2 regions of the Streptomyces sp. NPDC002125 genome follow, and region 1 is predicted to be linked to the other one. Evidence: riboswitches for the same ligand, from Rfam matches in the RefSeq annotation. Region 1 holds a riboswitch; the other holds the start of a gene.
What was found. Region 1 has a riboswitch for thiamine pyrophosphate ahead of ACWCQM_RS34070 (purine-cytosine permease family protein). Riboswitches for the same ligand answer to the same signal wherever they lie in the genome.

Region 2: it holds a riboswitch for thiamine pyrophosphate, as region 1 does, so the genes downstream of both, thiO (glycine oxidase ThiO) here and ACWCQM_RS34070 (purine-cytosine permease family protein) in region 1, are expected to answer to the same signal.

Annotation. Positions count from the first base shown of each region.
Region 1 covers NZ_JBSFDD010000029.1:83,275-90,509, forward strand. Annotated here, with positions in the region: gene ACWCQM_RS34050 (esterase/lipase family protein) at 1-51, opposite strand, end outside; gene thiD (bifunctional hydroxymethylpyrimidine kinase/phosphomethylpyrimidine kinase) at 357-1,154, opposite strand; gene thiE (thiamine phosphate synthase) at 1,151-1,828, opposite strand; gene thiM (hydroxyethylthiazole kinase) at 1,825-2,634, opposite strand; gene ACWCQM_RS34070 (purine-cytosine permease family protein) at 2,698-4,104, opposite strand; TPP riboswitch at 4,095-4,189, opposite strand; gene ACWCQM_RS34075 (DJ-1/PfpI/YhbO family deglycase/protease) at 4,441-5,007, opposite strand; gene ACWCQM_RS34080 (DUF5709 domain-containing protein) at 5,143-5,604, opposite strand; gene ACWCQM_RS34085 (diacylglycerol kinase family protein) at 6,012-7,235, shown strand, end outside.
Region 2 covers NZ_JBSFDD010000010.1:41,038-48,272, reverse strand. Annotated here, with positions in the region: gene thiE (thiamine phosphate synthase) at 1-174, opposite strand, end outside; gene ACWCQM_RS18985 (Rv2175c family DNA-binding protein) at 293-658, opposite strand; gene ACWCQM_RS18980 (NAD(P)/FAD-dependent oxidoreductase) at 727-1,959, opposite strand; gene ACWCQM_RS18975 (hypothetical protein) at 1,989-2,330, opposite strand; TPP riboswitch at 2,382-2,494, shown strand; gene thiO (glycine oxidase ThiO) at 2,492-3,688, shown strand; gene thiS (sulfur carrier protein ThiS) at 3,685-3,957, shown strand; gene ACWCQM_RS18960 (thiazole synthase) at 3,960-4,754, shown strand; gene pknB (Stk1 family PASTA domain-containing Ser/Thr kinase) at 4,913-6,835, shown strand; gene ACWCQM_RS18950 (deoxyribonuclease IV) at 6,857-7,235, shown strand, end outside.

The DNA.
Region 1 (7,235 bases):
CGTGACGGCCGCGAGAACGCCGAGAAGCCGGCGAGGGGAACGACGGCGCATGGAGCCCTCCAGACGAGGATGCGGGGATGCGGGTGCTTGACCCGACCAGAGTCGTGGGGCGGGGCGCGGGGGGCCATCGGTGAAATCACCAGTGTGCCCGGGGCCGTCAGGCGCCGGTGAGCCGTCGTCCGTCCCTCGGCGGGAGCCGGCGCAAGGCCCTGGCCGCGCACGCTCCGCCGCCGGTTGTCGGGCCGTGCCGTCGTCCGGGGCCTGGACCGCGAAGGCGCCCGGCGCGGTGGAGTCGTTCTCGACGGCGAGCAGGGGTTCTGCTGGCCGATCATCTGGGCGAGCCAGGCCTCCGAGCGTCAGTTCCGGCCGCGGATGCCCCAGCCGTGGTCCACCGGCCCGATGCCGGCGCCCAGTGCGAAACCCGCCGCGATCGCGGCGGTGACGTAGTCCTTCGCCCGGCGCACCGCGTCGGGGGCGGGGCGGCCCTGCGCCAGGCCCACCGCTACGGCCGACGCGAGGGTGCAGCCCGTGCCGTGGGTGTGGCGGTTGTCGTGGCGGGGGGCGCGCAGCCAGTGCTCCTCCGCGCCGTCCGTCAGCAGGTCCACCGCCTCGCCCGGCAGATGACCGCCCTTCACCAGCACCCAGCGCGGGCCGTAGGAGAGGAGTCGCGCCGCGGCCCGGCGCATCCCCGCCTCGTCCGTCACGACGATGCCGGTCAGCTGTGCGACCTCGTCGAGATTCGGCGTGGCCACGGTCGCGACCGGCAGGAGCTCGTTCCGTACGGCGTCCAGCGCCTCGTCGGCGAGCAGCTTGTCGCCGTGCTTGGAGACGCTCACGGGGTCCACGACGACGGGGGCCGCCGAGTCCGCCAGCAGCTCGGCGACCTCCGTGACCAGGGCGGGCGAGGCGAGCATCCCCGTCTTCACCGCCTGGACGCCGATGTCGTCGACCACGCTGCGGTACTGGGCGCGCACCGCCTCGACGGGGATCTCCCACGCACCCTGCACGCCCAGGGAGTTCTGGGCGGTGACGGCGGTGAGCACGCTCATCCCGTGGGCCCCGAGCGCCAGCATGGTCTTGAGGTCGGCCTGGATTCCGGCTCCTCCGCCGGAGTCCGATCCGGCGATGGTGAGTACGCGGGGCGGCGCGGTCATGCGCGGCTCTCCTCTCGTTCGTGGTTCCAGGCACCGGAGTACGCGCGTGCCGACGCGAGGGGGTCCTCGGCGGCGCAGATCCCTGAGACGACGGCGGCCCCCACCGCCCCGGCGGCCCGCAGGACCGGCAGGTCGGCCGGGGTGACCCCGCCGATGGCCACGGCGGGCAGCGCGCTGATCCGGGCCAGACGGGTGAAGCCCGCATGACCGAGCGCGGCGGGGGCGTCCGCCTTCGTACGGGTCGTGTGCAGCGCGCCGATGCCGACGTGGTCGACGCGTGCCGCGTCCTCGGCGGCGGCGCGCAGCTGCCCCGGGGTGGCGGCGCTCAGGCCCAGTACCGTGTGCTCCCCGATCAGTTCGCGTACGGCGGCCGGCGGCAGGTCCGACTGGCCGACGTGTACGCCCGTCACACGTGCGCCCGCCGCCCGGGCGGCGAGGAACACGTCCACCCGGTCGTTGACGATCAGCGCCACCCCTTCGGGCAGGACGGCCTCCACTTCCAGGACCGTACGCAGGAACTCCCGCCCCGCGGCGTACTTCTCCCGGACCTGCACGGCGGTGACGCCACCGGCCACGGCCAGGGCGACGGTCTCGGCCACGCTCCGGCCACGGGCCGCGCACTGCGCCGCGTCCGTGACGAGGTAGACCGACAGATCCACGGGGGTCCGGGTCATGAGAGCGCCGCCCTCGCGGTGAGCTCCGCCTCGTCGAGCGCGTCGAGGGCGTCCAGGAACGCGACGGCGAACCCGCCGGGCCCCGACGCGGTCCCCGCGGCGAGCTCGGCGGCGACCGTGTACGCGGTGGTGGCGGTCACCACCGCGGCGAAACGGTCCTCCTCGACGGCCGCGAAGGCCGCCATCACCGCCCCCAGCGCGCAGCCGCCCCCGGTCACCCGGGTCAGCAGGGCGTCGCCGTTGGCTGTCCGGGCATCGCGCACCCCGTCGGTGACGAAGTCCACGGGCCCGGAGACGGCGACCACCGAGCCCGCCGTACGCGCCAGTTCGCGCGCCGAGTCCTCGGCGGCCTCGACACTGTCGGACGCGTCCACACCGCGTCCGCCACCGCCCGCGCCCGCGAGCGCGACGATCTCGGAGGCGTTGCCCCGGATCACGGTCGGCCGCAGCTCCAGCAGTTCCCGTGCCAGTGCGGTCCGCACCGGCAGCGCGCCTGTCGCGACCGGGTCGAGGACCCACGGCGTACCCGCCGAGGCCGCCGCGTGCGCCGCCTCGGCCATGGCGACGCGCTGCTCCGCGTGCGGGGTGCCGAGATTGACGAGGACACCCGAGGCGATCCGGGCGAAGGGGCCGGCCTCCTCCGGGATGTCGACCATGGCAGGTGAAGCGCCCAGCGCCAGCAGGACGTTGGCGGTGAAGCCCGTGACCACCGTGTTGGTGAGGCACTGGACGAGCGGGGAGTCGGCCCGCACACGGGCGAGGGAGCGCGGGGCGAGGAAGGGGTGATCGGCGGATGTCGGGGGCATGCGTTGTCGCTCCGTCGGGGGAGAGGAGAGAGGACGAGGAGAAGGTGTTCGGCGGCCGTCAGGTCAGGCCCGCGCGCGGGCGCGCAGCCGCAGCGGCGCGTAGACGGCGAGCGCCACGAGGAAGGCCACGTAGTACGAGAGGTCGGCGCCGTGCAGAGCCGCCGCCACCGGGCCCACGTACAGGCTGGTGTCCATGAAGGGCACCGCCGCGGCGAAGGCGACGGCGAACGCCAGCAACGGGGGCCATCCCGGCTGCGGCCGCGCCGTCTCGGCGGCCAGGTCGACCGCCGCGCCGCCGCGTGCCCGGGCCCGTGCGAGCCAGTCCACGACGACGATCGCCACGAAACCGGGAATCCAGTAGCCGACGAACAGCAGCACGTTCTGGAAGCGGGCCGTGGTGTCGGCGGCGTGCATCCACAGCACCAGGGGGAAGCCGAGCACGGCGGCGAGGGCGGCGGCGGCCGGCCGGGGAATGCGGACTCCGACGGTCTGCAGGGCCAGGGAACCGCTGTAGTCGTTCATGGCGTTGCTGCACAGCGCGGCCAGGGCCACGGCCAGCAGCCCGAACGCGCCCAGCGCACCACCGCCCAGCAGTTCGTCGACGCCCGCAGCCGTCTGGTCGGTCAGCACCGAAGCGCCCCACAGACCGATCGCCTGGACGGCCACGAAGGACACCACGAGGCCGAGCAGCGTGCACCAGAACATGCGGGTACGGGAGGTGGTGCGGGGCAGATAGCGGCTGAAGTCGCTGGCGTACGGAGCCCAGGACAGCGACAGGCTCAGGGCGATGGTGCTGGTCAGGACGAACGCGCCCGCCTTGTCGGCGCCGTGCGCCGTACCGCTGCCGGCCACCGGGACGCCGTCGAGCAGCCGCCAGGCGATCAGGGCGAACGCGGTGGCGAGCACAAAGGTCATGATGATCTGGAGCCGGTGGATCGCCTCGTAGCCCAGGACGCCGAGAGCGCCCTGAGCCACCATCATGACCAGGACGCCGAGCCAGAAGGGCCAGCCGCACAGCCGCGCGAGCGCGTCCCCGCCGAACAGCCCGATCAGTGCGTCCCAGGCGACCGAGGACAGCCACTGCAGGACGCCGGGCACCGCCACGGTCCGCCCGAAGGCGAGCCTGGCCAGCGGAAGTTGACCGGCGCCGGTCAGGCTGCCCCAGGTGCCGAGGTAGGCGGTCGGCACCGCGCCGATCACGGTGCCCAGCACGACGGCGGTGAGCGCGGCCGTGAAGTCCAGTCCGAGGGCGATGCCGACGGTGCCGGTGAACACGCCGGTCATGGTCAGGTTGGGGGCGAACCACACGGTGAACAGGCGCCCCGCACCGCCGTAACGGTTGCTCTCGGGGACCGGCTCGATGCCGTGCGACTCGACACGGAGGTCGCCGGGGGCCGCCGGCATGCGGCCGTCGAAGACGGCCGGGCGGCTGTCGGCGGGCAGCCCGCCGGAAACATGCGTCAAAGGCATGGAGACATCCCTCCGCCAGTACGAACTGGTTCAGGTTCGACGGGTGTGATCTCAGCCCTCGGATGGGGCACCCCGTGTCCGGTACGACGAACAGACTAGCCCCATCCCTCCGGCACCCACGTCGCCGGGACCGGTACTCCGGGAGGAGCCGGGAGCGGGGCGGACCGCTCGACACCGGACGGTCAGGGGGCCGTCCGGCGTGTGTGAGGGGCCGTCCGGCCCGTGTGGGGGCAGCCGGAAGCCGGGGCGCCCGCGCGGCTGCGCCCCGGCCTTCGGATCCACGGCATCAGAGAGGGTGCCGACGGCACGGGCCACCGGCCGTCGCCGCGCACTTCCTCAGGAGCGGGCGGCGAGTGCCTTGTCGATCTCGCCGAGGAAGGCTTCCAGGTCGCCCGGATTGCGCGAGGTGATCAGCGTCCAGCCGCCCGCGCCGTCGGTCACCACCGGCTCGTCGGTCCACTCGCCGCCGGCGTTGCGGATGTCGGTGCGCAGCGAGGCGTACGAGGTCAGCCGCTTGCCGGGGACGACACCCGCTTCGACCAGGGCCCAGGGACCGTGGCAGATGGCCGCCACCGGGCGTCCGGACTCCGTGAAGGAGCGGATGATCCCGCTCGCGCCGTCCTGGAGACGCAGGGTGTCGGCGTTCAGGGTGCCGCCCGGGACGAGCAGCAGATCGTAGTCGCCGGGGACGGCGTCGGCCAGGGTGAGGTCGGGGCGGACCGTCTTGCCGGGATCCTTGTCACCGACCAGCGTGACGATGTCGTCCGTCGAAACCGCCGCGACGTCCACCTGGGCTCCCGCCCCGCGGAGGTGTTCGACCGGCACCACCAGCTCGTCCTGCTCCACGCCGTAGTTGGTGACCACGGCCAGCACCTTCCGGTTCTTCACGTCGTTGTCGGTCATCGCCTGTCACCTTTCCTCCGGGGGCCACCGGGTCGTGGCCCGCGTCCGTGACGTTCCCCTGATCAGCGGGTATATGCATCCGGCGCACCGGACGCGCAGGTCAGGGGCGCCCGGAGCTCGGCCGCAGGGCCCGGGTCAGGACCCGGTCCCGTCCTCCTGGATGTGCACCGCAGCCTCCTCTGCGGAGGCCGCGCCCCCGTCGATGCCCACGTCACGGCCCAGCACCCTGTTGTTGCGGGCGGCGAGAGAGTCCTCGGCCGCCGCGACGCGTCCGGCTCGTTCGTCCCCCGCGTCGTCCTCCTCCGGGCCGTTGTCCTCGGGCTCGTCCTCGGTCCGGTCCGCGAGGAAGGGATCCTCCTCGGGCCGCTCCTGCGCGAGGCGCTGGTCGAGGGACTCGCCCTCGCGCTGCTCCTCACCGGTCGTGCCGTACTTCGACACGCCGAGGGGCTTCTCCGGCGGGGAGTACCCCGTGTCCAGCATGTCGTCGAGACCGGGCTCGTCGATCACGTTCTCCGGATCGAGTTCGTCCGTCGGCCGGTTGTCCGCGTCCGATCCTTCCGGCTGGTAGACGTCGTCTCCGCGTCCTGCGTCCGACACCGGCTGCTCCTTCCGTCGAGGTATGCCGCATACGCCGTCGCCCGTACTCCCGGGTCGTACGGCGTCGCCGCTCTCCTGCCCACCCGAGCCCGGGTCATTGATCCGGACCGGCCGGATTTCGCCCGTGCTCATTCCGCTCGTCCGCCGCGCACGCTCCGTCGCCCGCAGGCGGGGAGCCGGGCAGACGGCCTGGTCAGACCGGTGCGGGCCGCCACCGGTCGGCCCCGGCAGCTTATGACCGATATCCGGCCGGTGCGACCGGGCGACGACGGCCGCCGCGGCGAGGAGGCGCGGAGGCGGTGCGCGGCGACAGGTCTGCCCGCGCGCAGAGGGGGCAGACGGCGAACGCCGGGGCGGGCCGCCCCGGTCCCACTCGCGGCCGAGACCGCAGGAACGAGGGGAACGCCATGCCCACCGGCATACCGGAAAGACGCACAGCCCTCCCCGGGGCACCCGAAGTGGTGCTGCCTCACGGCTCCGCCGAGCCGCACGAAGCGGAAGCCTCTCGCCCCACGGCGGAAGCCTCTCGCCCCGCACCCGGGACAGCCGGGGGCATGGGGCGAGCTGCCGGAATCATCGCCTCGGCGGCGACGTGCCAGGCGGCGTTGATGGTCGGCCTCGGCCTCCTCGTCACCGGGCCCGGGGCCCATGTGTGGCCCATGACGTCCGAGGACGCGGTCGCGCGGACCCTGGAGCGAGCACGCACCGGCACCCTCGACACGCTCTCCCTCGTCGTGTCCGAGGCGGGCAACACGGCCACCGTCGTCGCCGGCACCCTCCTCAGCTGTCTCGTGCTCCTCGTGGTCCCGAGGCTGCCCCGGTGGAGGGAAGCGGTCTTCCTCGCCGTCGCCGTGTCGCTCCAGTCCCTGGTCTTCCTGCTCATCACCGAGGCCGTGGACCGCACCCGGCCCGACGTCGAGCGCCTCGACGCCTCGCCCCCCACCTCCAGCTACACCTCAGGCCACACCGGCGCGGCGACGGCGCTCTACGCCGGTCTCGCCGTCCTGGTCCTGCGCCGGGCCAAGGGGCCGTGGCGCCGGCCCGTGGCCGTACTGCTGCTGATCGTGCCGGTCCTGGTGGGGATCGCCAGGGCCTACCGGGGGATGCACCATCCGACGGACATCGCGGGAGGCCTGCTCAACGGCGGGCTGTCCCTGCTGATCGTCGGCAGGGCCCTCCTGGCGGGCCCGCACGTGCCCGCGCCCGCCCCGTCCGGTGAGGCGCCGCTCACGGGGCCCGCAGCCGAAGCGCCGCAGGGCGAGGCGCCCGGCCGTACCGCGGTGGTCTTCAACCCCACCGTCACCGACGAGAGCGACCGCGCCGCCCTGCGCGAGGTCCTGGAGCGTCACGGCCACCGGGCCGCGGAGTTCCTCCCGACCACGGCCGACGACCCGGGCGCGGGCCAGGCGGCCGGCGCGGTACGCGCGGGGGCCACACTGCTTGTCGTCTGCGGCGGCGACGGGACGGTGCGGGCGGTCTCCGAGGCCCTGGCCGGCACCGGCGTACCGCTCGTGGTGGTGCCCTGCGGCACGGGCAACCTCCTCGCCCGCAACCTGGGCCTGCCGGTCAAGCCCGCCGAGGCGCTGGCCGCCGCGCTGGGCGGAGCCCCGCGCCGGATCGACCTCGGCCTG
Region 2 (7,235 bases), on a different contig from region 1:
CGCGAGGTGTTCGAGCTCCTCGGCCGCCTCCATGCCCTTGTCGCGCAGCTGGACGATGTCCACACCACTGGACAGCACCGCGTCGAGGAACTCGGGGAGATCACCCTGCCGCTTGCGGGCATCGGTGCACAGGTAGAGCCGGGCGCCGGACAGCTGGGAGCGAGGCGTGGACATGGTGATTCCCCCGTCGGTGCGTCGATGGATCTCTGGTACGTCGATGGACGGCCGTGCCGTAACGCGGAGTGCGGGCCGCGTGTGTCACGGGGCCCGCACTCCACTCACGGTCGTCCGGTCAGACGGCGAGCGCCTGGGCCCGGCGCTTCACCTCCGTACCGCGATTCTCGCTCAGGGCCTGCGCCGGGGTTCCGGGCAGGGTCGGGTCGGGGGTGAAGAGCCAGTCCAGCATCTCTTCGTCGTTGTAGCCGTCGTCCCTCAGGAGCGTCAGGGTCCCTGCGAGGCCCTTGACCACCTTGTTGCCGTCGATGAAGGCGGCAGGCACCTGGAGCGTCCGGTTCTCACCACGTCGTACGGCGATGAGCTGGCCTTCCTTGACCAGCTGCCGCACGCGCGTCACCTCGACATCGAGCATTTCCGCGATGTCGGGAAGGTGGAGCCAGGCGGGGACGAGAGCATCGATCTTTGCGTCAATCTCGGTCACAAGGACAAGCGTGCCATCCCGGACCGACAGCCGGTAGCCGGGCCGGGCGTACGGGGCCGCGTCCGGCGCTAGAGCGCCGACAATTTCAGCGGGACGGAGGAGTCGGCGGCCCGCACCGGATCGATCCGGGCGCCGGCCTCGACGAGCTTGCGCCCCTGCGCCAGATCACGCGGCCGGCTGACGGCCAGCACGGCGACCAGGATCCCTTCGCGCAGCCAGCAGACCGTCCAGGCGGGGTTACCCGGGTCGCCCCGCCACAGCAGCGTGTCGGCGTCGGCGTGGTGCCCGGCGTACTGCACGAAGCGGCCGAACTGCTCGGACCAGAAGTAGGGCACGGGGTCGTACGTCCTGGCCACACCGTCCGCGAGGGCGGCGGCGACCGTCCGGGGCCCCTGGAGGGCGTTGTCCCAGTGGTGCACCAGCAGCCGTGTCCCGTAGCGGGCGGAGGGGAAGGACGCGCAGTCGCCCACCGCGTGGACGTCGGGCAGCGAGGTGCGCAGCGAGCTGTCCGCGGTGACCGATCCGTCCGGGCCGAGCGCGATGCCCGAGTCCGCCAGCCAGCCCGTGGCGGGCCGTGCGCCGATGCCGACCACCACCGCGCCCGCGGGGATCACCCGGCCGTCCGCCAGGTGGACGGCGCCCGGTTCGACGCGTGAGACCAGGGCTCCGGTGAGGAGTTCGGTTCCGCTCTCGGCGTACCAGCCGGCCATCGGAGCGGCGACCTCGGCGGGCATCGTGCCCGCGAGGGGGCGGTCCGCCGCCTCCACGACGGTGACCGCGCAGCCGGCGGCGCGGGCCGCGGTGGCGAACTCCGCGCCGATCCAGCCCGCTCCGACGACGACCACGTCGTGCTGCCGGTCCAGGACGGGCCGCAGCCTGGCGGCGTCGTCGAGGGTGCGCAGCAGATGGACTCCGGGCACGCCCTCGGAACCGGGCAGTACGACGGGTTCGGCCCCGGTGGCGAGGACGAGCGCGTCGTAGGCGACGGGCCCCTCGGGGGTGTCCAGTTCGTGCGCGTCGGCCCGCAGGCCGGTCACGTCGAGGCCGAGGCGCAGCGTGATGTCCAGGGCCTCGAAGTCGACGTCGAACGCGGAGTCCTCGGCCTTGCCGAGCAGGACCGCCTTGGACAGCGGCGGGCGGTCGTAGGGCTGGTGCGGTTCGGCGCCGATGAGGGTGACCGGGCCGGTGAAGCCCTGTTCGCGCAGGGCCACGGCCGTCTGCACTCCGGCCATGCCGGCCCCCACGATCACGACGTCACGTGGCCGCCGTCCCGCTGCCGGGTCCTGTGTCTGCTCACTCACCCGTCCCACCCTAATCACCTGATGCCCCGTCAGTCCGCGAGCTCCTCCACCACACTCGTCCCGCTGCCCTCCTGCGACTCCCACTCCCACGTCTCGTCCAGGCGGACCCGGCCGTCGGGAAGGTCCGTGACGGTCGAGACGCAGTGCCCGGAAGAAGTCGTTCCGTCCTGCTTCAACTGGACGTAGCGGAAGTCCAGCACGTCCGCCTCCCGGGTGCCGACGAGGTGGCCGCGGACGACGTCGCCGCCCGCGTAGTCGGCCCAGATCCGGCCGCCCCGCTCGTGGTACGTGAAGCGGGTCCGGGTGCCGACCTGGCCGGGGGCCTGGTCCGCGACGGGTGAGAGGACGAGTCCGTCGAGCGAACGGGCCACGGGTACTGCTCCCTTACTGCCTGTGGGTGGTGGGGTCTAGGCTGGCCACCGTAAGGCACTCGCGGGAGTCCGGACGTACCGGGCTGAGAGGGAGGCTGGCCGGCCTCCGACCGTACGAACCTGATCCGGGTCATGCCGGCGAAGGGAGGGGCTGGACGCCCATGCGTATCTCCGCACACGGTTCGGACGTTCTGGTCGTGGGGGGCGGCATCATCGGGCTGGTGACCGCCTGGCGGTCGGCCCAGCACGGTCTGCGCACCGCGCTGGCGGACCCGGAGCCGGGAGGCGGGGCCGCCCAGGTCGCCGCCGGGATGCTCGCCGCCGTCACCGAGCTCCACTACGGCGAGCAGATGCTGCTCGGCCTCAATCTGGCCTCCGCGGCCCGGTATCCGGCGTTCGTGGCCGAGCTGGAGGAGGCGAGCGGGCAGGAGACCGGCTTCCGCGCCTGCGGCACCCTCGCGGTCGCCCTGGACTCCGACGACCGGGCCCATCTGCGGGAGCTGCACGCGCTGCAGCAGCGTTCGGGGCTGGAGTCGGAGTGGCTCAACGGCCGCGAGTGCCGCCGTCTGGAGCCGATGCTCGCCCCGGGTGTGCGCGGCGGGCTGCGGGTCGACGGCGACCACCAGGTGGACCCGAGACGGCTGGCCTCCGCGCTGGTCACGGCGTGCGAGCGGGCCGGGGTGGTCTTCCACCGGGACCGGGTGCAGCGGCTGTCCGTGACCGGCGGCCGTGCGGCGGGGGCGGTTCTCGCGGACGGTACGGAGCTGGCGGCGGACCAGGTCGTACTGGCGGGAGGAAGCCTCAGCGGCCGGCTCGCGGGGCTTCCCGAGGCGGTCGTGCCGCCGGTGCGTCCGGTCAAGGGGCAGGTGCTCCGGCTGACCGTTCCGCCGGCCTACGCCCCCTTCCTCAGCAGGACGGTGCGGGCCGTGGTGCGCGGCAGCCAGGTCTATCTCGTACCGCGTGCCAACGGTGAGCTGGTGGTCGGCGCGACCACCGAGGAGATGGGCTGGGACACCACGGTCACGGCGGGCGGGGTCTACGAACTGCTGCGTGACGCCCACGAGCTGGTGCCGGGCATCACCGAGCTGCCACTGACCGAGACCCGGGCCGGTCTGCGGCCCGCCTCGCCCGACAACGCGCCGCTGCTGGGTCCGACGGCGCTGCCCGGGCTGCACCTCGCCACCGGCCACCACCGCAACGGTGTGCTGCTGACCCCCGTGACCGGCGAGGTGATGGCCCATGTGCTGACCACCGGCGAACTGCCCGAGGTCGGCCGTCCCTTCGCGCCGAACCGTTTCGGCCACTCGTCCGGCATCGCGTCCCCCGAAGCCCTCGCGCCGCAGGAGCAGCCCGTATGAACCAGCCCGTGCCCGACCCCGCGTCCGGTTCCACTTCCTCCACCGTTACCGATCGCTCCCCCACCACGGTTTCCGTCTCCGTCAACGGGGAACGGCGCGACATCCCCGCCGGGACCGCGCTGGACGTCCTGGTCGCAACGCTGACCGCGGCACGTTCCGGGGTCGCGGCGGCGGTCAACGAGGCGGTCGTCCCGCGCGGCGAGTGGTCCGCCACGCTGCTCGCGGACGGCGACCGCGTCGAGGTGCTCACCGCGGTCCAGGGAGGCTGACCATGTCCGACGACCTCTTCGCTCTCGGCCCCGCCTCCTTCTCCTCGCGGCTGATCATGGGCACCGGCGGGGCACCCAGCCTCGACGTGCTGGAACGCTCCCTGATCGCCTCCGGCACCGAGCTGACCACCGTCGCGATGCGGCGGCTCGACCCGACCGTGCGGGGTTCGGTGCTCTCCGTCCTGGAGCGCCTCTCCATCCGGGTCCTGCCGAACACCGCGGGCTGTTTCACCGCTGGGGAGGCGGTGCTGACCGCCCGGCTGGCGAGGGAGGCGCTGGGCACCGACTGGATCAAACTGGAGGTCGTGGCCGACGAGCGGACCCTGCTGCCCGACCCGATCGAGCTGCTGGACGCCGCGGAGATCCTGGTCGACGACGGTTTCACGGTCCTGCCGTACACCAACGACGACCCGGTCCTGGCCCGCAAGCTCCAGGACGTGGGGTGCGCGGCGGTCATGCCGCTCGGCTCCCCCATCGGTTCCGGCCTGGGCATCCGCAACCCGCACAACTTCCAGCTGATCGTCGAGCAGTCCGAGGTCCCGGTGATCCTGGACGCCGGGGCGGGGACCGCGTCGGACGCGGCGCTGGCGATGGAGCTGGGGTGCGCCGCTGTGATGCTCGCCTCGGCGGTGACCCGGGCGCAGGAGCCGGAGCTGATGGCCGCCGCGATGCGGCACGCGGTGGACGGCGGGCGCCTGGCGTACCGGGCGGGGCGCATCCCGCGCCGCCATTTCGCACAGGCGTCCTCGCCGGCGGAGGGCCGCGCGGCGCTGGATCCCGAGCGCCCGGCCTTCTGAGGCCCGGATCCCGAGCGCCCGGCCTTCCGAGGCCCGCTCCCCGGGGAACCCCTCCTGGTCACGACACGTGCATGCCCCTGTCACGGCTCGGCTCCAGAACGGCCCCGGGGAGTCCCGGGCCGACCCGCCGTGTCGGTGGCAGCTCGTAGACTCGCCCCGTGGACACGACCCTTCAGGACCCGCTTGTCGGGCAGCTGCTCGACGGCCGCTATCGCATCGACGCGCGCATCGCCGTCGGCGGTATGGCCACGGTCTACCGGGCCATGGACACCCGGCTCGACCGTGTGCTCGCCCTCAAGGTGATGCACCCGGCGCTGGCGACGGACGCCTCGTTCGTCGAGCGCTTCATCCGCGAGGCGAAGTCCGTCGCCCGGCTCGCCCATCCCAATGTGGTGGGGGTCTTCGACCAGGGCGCCCAGGGGGCGTACGTCTACCTGGCGATGGAGTACGTCGCGGGGTGCACCCTGCGTGACGTGCTGCGCGAGCGCGGCGCCCTGCAGCCCCGGGCCGCGCTGGACATCCTGGAGCCGGTCCTCGCCGCGCTCGGCGCCGCTCACCGCGCCGGCTTCGTCCACCGCGACATGAAGCCGGAGAACGTCCTCATAGGGGACGACGGCCGGGTGAAGGTCGCCGACTTCGGTCTCGTGCGCGCCGTGGGCACCGCCACGGACACCACCGGCTCGCTCCTCGGGACGGTCTCCTACCTCGCCCCCGAGCAGATCGAGCAGGGCACCGCCGACACCCGGTCCGACGTGTACGCCTGCGGTGTCGTGCTGTACGAGATGCTCACCGGCGGCAAACCGCACACCGGCGACAACGCGGCCCAGGTCATCTACCAGCACCTCAACGAGGACGTCCCACCCCCGTCCGCCGCCGTTCCCGGTCTGGCCGTCGGGCTGGACGAGCTGGTCGCGACGGCCACCGCCCGCAATCCCGAGGTGCGTCCGCACGACGCGGTGGCCCTCCTCGCCCTGTCCCGGGAGGCCCGGAGCGCGCTCAGCGAGCAGCAGCTCGACGCGGTGCCCCCGCAGGCCCTCGCGGAGGCGCACGACGCCGCCGAGGACCGTACGAGCGTGATCCCCCGAGTGATCCCCGCAGGCCAGGGCACCGCTCATCACACCAGTCGGCTGGAGATGCCCGCCGCTCTGCCGCCCCGGCAGGGCGGAGTCCGCCGCAGGCCCTTCGCGGGTGGCGGCCGTCGCGGGATATACGCGGCGCTGGTCGCCGTGCTGCTGGTGCTGGGGACCAGTGCGGGTGTCTGGTACATCAACTCGGGCCAGTTCACCCGGGTCCCCTCGCTGCTGGGCCAGACCCAGAGCGCCGCGGAGAAGCGCCTCTCGGACGCCGGTCTGGACATGAAGGGCGTCGACCGCGCCTACAGCGACACGGTGAAGCGCGGCACGGTGATCAGCAGTGACCCCGGCTCGGGTGAGCGCATCCGGAAGAACGACGCAGTGAAGCTTGTGGTCTCGCGCGGTCCCGAGATCGTGAAGGTCCCCGATGTGGAGGGCCTCTCGCTCGGCGACGCCCGGCGCGAGCTGAAGAAGACCGGGCTGGCCCCCGGGATGGTGACCCGGGAGTTCAGCGAGGACATCGCCCGCGGCGAGGTGATCCGTACGGATCCGGCCATGGGCACCGAGCGCCACCCGGACTCGGCGGTCGCCCTGGTCGTCAGCAAGGGCAGCCCCGTCGACGTACCGGACGTCACGGGCATGGGCACCGAGGACGCCACCGCCGCACTCCAGGAGGCGGGGCTCAAGGCGAAGGTGCTGCCCGAGCGCGTCAACTCCCCGGAGGCCGACGGCGACATCGCCCGGCAGGCCCCCGGCAGCGGTGCGGAGGCCGCCGAGGGCGACACCGTGGAGCTGACGGTCTCCAAGGGCCCGCGCATGCTGGAAGTCCCCGATGTCACGGGGATGGACGTCGACGAGGCCCGGAGCACACTGGAGGACGCGGGGTTCGAGGTCGAGGTCGACCGTCCGCTCCTCTCGTTCAGCGACACGATCGGGAAGCAGTCGGTCGAGGGCGGGGAGAAGGCCGCCGAAGGCTCCACGATCACCATCAGGACCAAGGCTCTTTAGATCACCGAGGACTGGCAGCACATGCGCAACCCCATAGGCGGACACGTTCCTGTGGCCGGCGGACTCGCCAAGGTCGGCCTCGGCTACGCCCGCGAGCTGGCGGCGGAGACCGTTCAGGTCTTCGTGGCCAATCCGCGCGGCTGGGCGACTCCTCCCGGGAATCCGGCGCAGGACGAGCTGTTCCGCTCGGAGTGCGCCGCCGAGTCGATTCCCGCGTACGTCCACGCTCCGTATCTGATCAACTTCGGCTCGCACACCGAGGCCACCGTCGAGCGGTCCGTCCTGTCGCTGCGCCACTCGCTGCGCCGGGCCAGGGAGATCGGCGCACTGGGTGTGGTGGTGCACACCGGGTCGGCGACCGGCGGGCGGCCTCGCGAGGAGGCCCTCGCCCAGGTGCGGA